2 regions of the Mesorhizobium sp. M0898 genome follow, and region 1 is predicted to be linked to the other one. Evidence: predicted binding sites of a transcription regulator. Region 1 holds the regulator's gene; the other holds the start of a gene.
The links. The regulator LexA, encoded in region 1, represses DNA repair genes until DNA is damaged. The targets are predictions, from matches to a motif close to TGTTCNNNNTGTGTTCNG.
Positions count from the first base shown of each region.

Region 2: NKH90_RS19155 (ATP-dependent helicase) is a predicted target of LexA. The motif match lies at 2,077-2,094, and genes of this name have one in related genera.

Region 1 is NZ_JAMYOE010000001.1:75,743-79,754, forward strand. Features, by position in the region: gene kynU (kynureninase) at 1-1,235, opposite strand, end outside; gene lexA (transcriptional repressor LexA) at 1,683-2,417, shown strand; gene NKH90_RS00410 (ComEC/Rec2 family competence protein) at 2,411-4,012, opposite strand, start outside.
Region 2 is NZ_JAMYOE010000018.1:33,386-37,397, forward strand. Features, by position in the region: gene NKH90_RS19155 (ATP-dependent helicase) at 1-2,035, opposite strand, end outside; gene NKH90_RS19160 (glucose/quinate/shikimate family membrane-bound PQQ-dependent dehydrogenase) at 2,288-4,012, shown strand, end outside.

The DNA.
Region 1 (4,012 bases):
GCTTTGATGGCGAAGCGCGCATCCTTCCACGCACCGGTGTGCAGGATGTCCTCAAGCACTTTGACGGCCTGCCAGACATCGGCATAGCCGATATAGAGCGGGGTGAAGCCGAAGCGCATGGTCGATGGCGCGCGAAAATCGCCGATCACGCCACGTTCGATCAGCGCGCGCATGACCTGGTAGCCATGCTCATGCATGAATGAAATCTGGCTGCCGCGTTTTTCCCCATCGCGCGTGCTTTCGAGCGTGAGCCCGTACGTGCCGCACTTTGCCTCGACAAGCTCGATGAACAGATCCGCCAGCGCGATGCTCTTCTTGCGCACCGCCGTCATGTCGACATCGTTCCAGATGTCGAGCGCGCCCTTCAGCGTGCGCATCGACAAGACCGGCTGCGTGCCGCACAGAAACCGGCGGATGCCGGTGCCGGCCGCATAGCCTGGCTCGAAGGCGAAGGGCCGTGCATGGCCCCACCAGCCGGTGAGCGGCTGCTGGATGTCGGAAAGATGCCGCTCAGCCGCATAGATGAAGGCAGGCGCGCCCGGGCCGCCATTCAGATATTTGTAGGTGCAGCCAACGGCAAAATCGGCGTTTGCCTTGTCGAGTTCGACTGGCATCGCGCCGGCGGTGTGGCAGAGATCCCAGACGATCATCGCCCCGGCTTCCTGAGCCCTGCGCGTCAGCGCCGGCATGTCGCGCAGTTCGCCCGACTTATAGTTGACGTGGTTGACCAGCACCACAGCGGTGCGTTCGTCGATCAGCTCTTCGATGGTCGGCGCGTCGACTCCCGAGAGGCGCAGCAGCGTATCTTTTCGCGTCGAAACCACACCCTCAGCCATGTAGAGGTCCGTCGGAAAACTATCGCCCTCGGCGACGATGACCTGCCGCTCCGGTCGCATGGCCATGGCGGCGTGCAGCAGCTTGTAGATGTTGACCGATGTCGTGTCGCAGACCACCGTCTGGCCGGCCGCGGCACCGATCAGGCGCCCGAGCTGGTCGCCAAGTTCAAGCGGCATGTTGAACCAGCCGGCGGTGTTCCATGCGCGGATGAGATCATACGACCATTCTTCGGTCGCGGCCTTGTGCAGTTCATCGAAAGCGGCACGTGAAGCAGCTCCTAGCGAATTGCCGTCGAGATAGATCACTCCTTGCGGCAACACAAAGCGGTCGCGCATCGCGCGCAGCGGATCCGCGGCATCCATCGCCTTTATGGCCACGAGATCGGGAATTCCTGTCATGATTTGTCTGCTCCCCCAAGATCCAACGCAACGTCGGACACGCATCGACTGTTCTTCCATTACTTGGTTGCGCGCAGCAAGGCTCCACCGGCGAGAAGCAGCCTGACCAGGCGGTGGAAACCGGGACTTAACCCGAGGTTGGCGTTTTGAGTTCGTTTCGTTCACGGTGCATTGACCAAACCGCACAGTCGATACGGGTTCAATTCCGTGCCTTTTGCCGACCGACGGCCGATGCCAGTGCCGCCTTCTAGGAGGCCAGAAGGGCGCAAACGAAAGCAGAATCAAGGCGATGAGGCTCGCGGCGGTGAAAATGCGGTACGCCGGTAGGGGACGTCGTTTGTTTCCCGAGCCTTAACGCATTCATTAAACTTTAAACAGTTGCGGAACACAACTGGAACAGATAGTGTTTGTTCTGGGTTTGTTTTTCTGATTCTGTTGGGGGTCGCTATGCTGACACGCAAACAACACGAACTGCTTATGTTCATCCACGAAAGGTTGAAGGAAAGCGGTATCCCGCCTTCATTCGACGAGATGAAGGAAGCGCTCGACCTGGCTTCCAAATCCGGAATCCACCGGCTGATTACGGCGCTGGAGGAGCGCGGCTTCATTCGCCGTTTGCCCAACCGGGCCCGTGCGCTGGAGGTGCTACGCCTGCCTGACTCGATCGCCCCCGGCCTCAATGCGGCACGCAAGTTCTCGCCGAGTGTCATCCAGGGCAGTCTTGGGCAAGGCGCCCCTCGGCAAGGCAAGCCGACATCGTCGCGCGTGCCCGCAGCCGGAAATGACGACGATGTCGTCGCCGCCGTTTCGATCCCGGTGATGGGCCGCATCGCTGCCGGTGTGCCGATCGACGCCATCCAGCACCAGACGCATTCGATTTCGGTGCCGCCGGATATGATCATGGGCGGCGAGCATTATGCGCTGGAGGTCAAAGGCGATTCGATGATCGAGGCCGGCATTTTCGACGGCGACACGGTGATCATCCGCAATGCCGATACGGCGAGCCCCGGTGAGATCGTGGTGGCACTGGTCGACGAGGAGGAAGCGACGCTGAAGCGGTTCCGCCGCAAGGGCGCCTCGATCGCCCTGGAAGCCGCCAATCCGGCCTACGAGACGCGCATCTTCGGACCAGACAGGGTCAAGGTGCAGGGCAAGCTCGTCGGACTGATCCGCCGCTACTGAGCTCCGCCCTTGGCGCCGGCTTTGGGGTTGTCGGCCCGGCGGTATGGCGGCAGGCCCCGTGCCGCGCGTGAAAATTTCCGCTGCACGTGCCAGGGCCGGTATGATTTTTCGACGGCGAAGCGGATCTCGGCGCGTGTTGCCGCTTGTGGATCGAAATAGACGGCGGCACTTCCCGCGCGCGCCAGTTGCCGTTTGGTGACGACGAGGACCAGCCGGTCGTAGTAGCAGGGGTTATGGGCGGTGGCGTCGTCGATGACGATCAAGCTGGCAAAGGCGCAGGCTGGCCGCGCAGTATCGCGGTCCTTGGCTTGCGCGATGATCGCGCCGGATGGATGCCTGGCAAGGCAGAGGCCGTCCGTGCAAATGAACGGCATGCCCGGCGGTAGGTCGGCCGGATCGGCAATGTCGAATTGCGGGTCGTTCTTTCCAGGTGTTTCCGGCGCGACGATAGCCTCTGATGTGAGCGCGCGTTTCCAGTTGTCGATGGTGAACTCATTCGGGCGTGCCCGGTTGACCGCGAGTTCACCGCTGCCGATCGGCAGCGCGACCAGCCGTGCGTCCTCCGAGACCAATACGTCGGGTATGCGTGTCTGCGTTGCCGTCAGCAAGCCGGCGAGCGCAAAAGGAAGTGCCGCCAGCCGCAACCACGTCGTCGCCATGCTGGCAATGACGAGGGCGATCGTCACCAGAAGGACGGATCTCAGCGAAATCAGCCCGACCGCATCGATCGGAGAGCGCTCCGAGATCCACCCGGACAGGGCGATCATCGCCGTCAGCCCCTTGCCCATGACATAGAGAAAAGGGCCATCCGCACCGAACGGCATCGCCAGCGCGCTGAGAACGGCGAAGGGCATGACGACCAGTGACACGATGGGCATGATGGCCAGATTGGCGAACAGGCTGAGCGGCGCCACGCGCTGGAAATGCCATATGGCGAAAAGCGCCGTGGCGCTCCCTGCAATGATCGAGGTCATCGCCAGACCGCACATGCCCAGCAGGACCTTTCGAGTGGCAAAGCGTAGCGGCGACTGCCGCGGCGGCGGCGTGGTGGCCCTGCCGGCGCGGTAATCGGACCAGCCTGCATAGGCGCCGACAAGGGCCGCCGTCGCGGCGAAGGACATCTGGAAACTCGGACCGACCACCTCGTGCGGCGACACCAGGATGACCGCGATGGCCGAGATCGCCAGGTTGCGCATGGTGAGCGCGGCCCGGTCGAACAGCACGGCGATAAGCATCACCGCCAGCATGATGAAGCTGCGTTCGGCCGCCACGACAATGCCGGAAAAGACGAGGTAGGCCGCAATCGAAAAAAGCGCGGCGGCCGCGGCATATTTCTTGACCGGCCGTCGCGATGAGAAATCGGGAAACAGCGCGAAGGCACCCCGCAGCAGCGCCATGATGGTGCCGGCGACCAACGCCATATGCAGCCCCGAGATGGAGATGATGTGGTAGATGCCGGTGCGCCGCATCGCTTCGTTGATCTCCTCGGGAATGCCGGCGCGCACGCCGACGATCAGCGCAGCAGCAATCTCGCCCTCGGCACCGCCGATGCGGCTGCGGATATGGTCGGCGATGGATTCACGCGCGTCTTCGAT
Region 2 (4,012 bases), on a different contig from region 1:
CGAGGGAACGCTGGTGCGGGAACAGCCCTTCTTCCCAGCCGGGCAGGAACACGGTTTCGAATTCGAGGCCCTTGGCCGAATGCAGCGTCATGATGTTGACGGCGTCGAGCTCGGCGTTCTGCTCGGCGTCCATCACCAGCGCGACATGTTCGAGGAAGGAGCGCAGCGATTCGTACTCCTCCATGGAGCGGATCAGTTCTTTTAAGTTCTCGAGCCGGCCGGGCGCTTCGATCGAACGGTCGTTCTTCCACATGTCGGTGTAGCCGCTCTCCTCCAGAATGGTCTCGGCGAGCTCGGTGTGCGGGGTGGTTTCCAGCGCCTTCTGCCAGCGCTCAAAATTGGCCGCGACCTCACGAAGTGCGGCGCGTGGCTTCGGCTTCAGCTCGTCGCTCTCGGCGAGTTTTGCCGCCGCCTCCAGCATCGGGATGCGCAGCGCCCGTGCGGTGTCGTGGATCTGGCGGATGGTGGCCTCGCCCAAGCCGCGCTTCGGCACGTTGACGATGCGCTCGAAGGCGAGGTCGTCGGCGCCTTGTGCGACGACGCGGAAGAAGGCCAACGCATCGCGGATTTCGAGGCGCTCGTAGAAGCGCGGGCCGCCGATGACGCGGTAGTTGAGGCCGAGCGTGACGAAGCGGTCCTCGAATTCGCGCATCTGGAAGGACGCGCGGACGAGGATCGCCATGTCGTTGAGATTGTGCTTCTGGCGCTGATAAGCCTCGATGGTCTCGCCGACGGCGCGGGCCTCCTCTTCGGAATCCCAGGCGGCGTGGACATGCACCTTCTCGTCGTCCTCGGCGATCTTTTCGGTGAACAGCGTCTTGCCGAAGCGGCCCTCATTGTGGGCGATGAGGTGGGAGGCGGTGCCGAGGATGTGCGCGGTCGAGCGATAGTTGCGCTCCAGCCGGATGATGGTGGCGCCGGGAAAATCCTTGTCGAAGCGCAGGATGTTGTCGACCTCGGCGCCGCGCCAGCCATAGATCGACTGGTCGTCGTCGCCGACGCAGCAGATATTTACGGTGGACAGGCGCGGGCTTCCCTCCCCCTTGAGGGGAGGGTGGCCGGGCGAAGCCCGGTCGGGTGGGGTCCGTGCGGCAGTGCTTGACCTACCGGCGGCAGTGCTCGACGCTCTAGCGGTGCCTTCTGCGGCAACCCCCTCCGCCCGCTTCGCGGGCACCTCCCCCTCAAGGGGGGAGGATTGCGGCCGCTGTGCCAGCAGCCGCAGCCACATGTACTGGGCGGTGTTGGTGTCCTGATATTCGTCGACGAGGATGTAGCGGAAGCGCTTGTGGTATTCCTTCAGCACGTCCGGATTGGCGCGGAAGATGCGGATCGGATGGCACAGGAGATCGCCGAAGTCGCAAGCGTTCAGCGTTTTCAGCCGCTCCTGATAGGCCTTGTAGAGCTCGCGGCCCTTGCCGTTGGCGAAGGCACGGGCATCGCCCTCGGGGATGTCGGCAGGACCGAGGCCCTTGTTCTTCCAGCCGTCGATCATCTGGGCGAACTGCTTGGCCGGCCAGCGCTTGTCGTCCAGCCCTTCGGCCTGGATAAGCTGCTTGATCAGGCGCACCACGTCGTCGGTGTCGAGAATGGTGAAGTCGGATTTGAGCCCGGCCAGCTCGGCATGTCTGCGCAGCAGCTTCACTCCAATCGAGTGGAAGGTGCCGAGCCACGGCATGCCCTCGACATTGCCTTCGCCGATCAACAGGCCGATGCGCTGCTTCATCTCGCGCGCCGCCTTGTTGGTGAAGGTGACGGCGAGGATCTGCGAGGGGAAAGCCTTGCCGGTGGCAAGGATGTGGGCGATGCGGGTGGTCAGGACGCGCGTCTTGCCGGTGCCGGCGCCGGCCAACACCAGAACCGGGCCTTCGGTGGTCTCAACCGCCAGCCGCTGCTCGGGGTTCAACCCCTTGAGATAGTCGGGCGCATTGTTGTGGCCGCTGCGGGCAGCCATGGCGCGCGCGGCAATGCCCGACGGGGCCGCGGGCCGCGCGTTCGGTTCGTCAAAAAAGGGCATGTCTTCCGAAAAGCCGGACATCTCCCCCCGAATGTAGTGATTCGGCAGCGAAAGGCCAGAAGTGTCTCCGTTTTGTTCTCTGTCCAGTCGGTGGACTCACAATCTGAATGGGTCCGCTAACCAAAACGCCGGGCTTGCGATGGGCCGGCACCGTAAAACGCCGAGCTTGCTTGACAGGGGAGGCGGGCCGGAGAAAGTTGCGTGGGGGCAGGAACGCAATGCGGGGTTGCCCATGGACGCGTCGCGGAGCGCACCAGTCGAAGGAGCACCGTCTTGGCTGTGGTCATCACCTCCCTGATCCTTTTCCTCATCGGCCTGGCGGTTGGCGGCGGCGGCATCTGGCTCGTGACGCTGGGCGGCAGCTGGTACTACGTCATCGTCGGTCTAGCTTTCCTTGTCGCGGCCTGGCTGCTCTACAGGCGCAGATCCACGGCGCTGTGGCTCTACGCGGCGATCGTGCTCGGCACGCTCGCCTGGGCGGTCTGGGAGACCGGCTTCGACTGGTGGGAGCTCGGCCCGCGCGGCGGCATCATCGTGCTTGTCGCGCTATGGCTGTTGACGCCATGGGCGCGGCGCGGGCTTACCGGTCCCGACGGACGCGCGCCGCTGATCCTCGCCGTGCTGGCCTCGCTTGCGGTCGCCGGCTATTCGATGACGACCGATCCAAAGGATATTGCGGGTGAACTCAACACCGACAAGGTGACGCCGACGGCCGATCTCGGCGGCAACGTGCCGGCTGGCGAATGGCACTATTACGGTCGCACGCAATATGGCCAGCGCTATTCGCCGCTCGACCAGATCACCGCCGAAAACGTCGCCAATCTGCAGCCGGCCTGGACCTATCGCACCGGCGACGTGAAAGGGCCCGACGACATCGGCGAGACGACCTATCAGGTGACGCCGCTAAAAATCGCCGACACGCTCTACATCTGCACGCCGCATAATTTCGCCATCGCCATCGATGCCGCGAGCGGTAAGGAGAAATGGCGCTTCGATCCGCAGGTCAAGCTCAACAAGGACCGCCAGCACCAGACCTGCCGCGGCGTGTCCTATTATGCCGATGCCAGGGTCGCCGCTGGCCAGCCCTGCGCCACACGCATCTACCTGCCGACATCCGACGCCCGGCTGATCGCGCTCGATGCGGCGAATGGCCAGGTCTGCCCGACTTTCGCCGAAGGCGGCACGCTGAACCTGGTCGCCAACATGCCATATCCGAAGCCGGGCTATTATTATTCGACCTCGGCGCCGCTAATCGTCGCCAACAAGATCATCGTCGGCGGCGCGGTCAACGACAATTATTCGACGCAGGAGCCGTCCGGGGTCATTCGTGCCTACGATGCCGACACCGGCGCGCTGTTGTGGAACTGGGATTCCGGCAATCCGGACCAGACGACGCCGCTGCCGCCGGACCAGACCTACACCAACAACTCGCCCAACATGTGGTCGACGGCAAGCGCCGACGAGAAGCTCGGCCTGCTCTATGTGCCGCTCGGCAACAAGACGCCGGACCAGCTCGGCGCCGGGCGCAGCGCCAATGACGAGAAATTCTCCTCTTCGATCACCGCGCTCGATCTCAACAGCGGACAATTGCGCTGGGTGCGGCAGACCGTGCACCACGATCTCTGGGACATGGACGTGCCGGCGCAGCCGACGCTGGTCGACATCACCACGGAAAGTGGCGTGGTGCCGGCGCTGGTCGGGCCGACCAAGCAGGGCGACCTCTATGTTCTCGACCGGCGCAGCGGCGAGCCGATCGTTCCGGTCAAGGAAGTGCCGGCGCCGGGCGGCGCGATCGAGGGCGACCATACCTCGCCGACGCAGCCGCTCTCGGATCTCAGCTTCAGTCCGAAACCGCTGACCGGCGCCGACATGTGGGGCATTACCATGTTCGACCAGTTGGCCTGCCGGATCGAGCTTCGGAAGTTGCGCTATGAGGGCCGCTACACGCCGCCGTCGCTGCAAGGCTCACTGATCTATCCCGGCAATTTCGGCACCTTC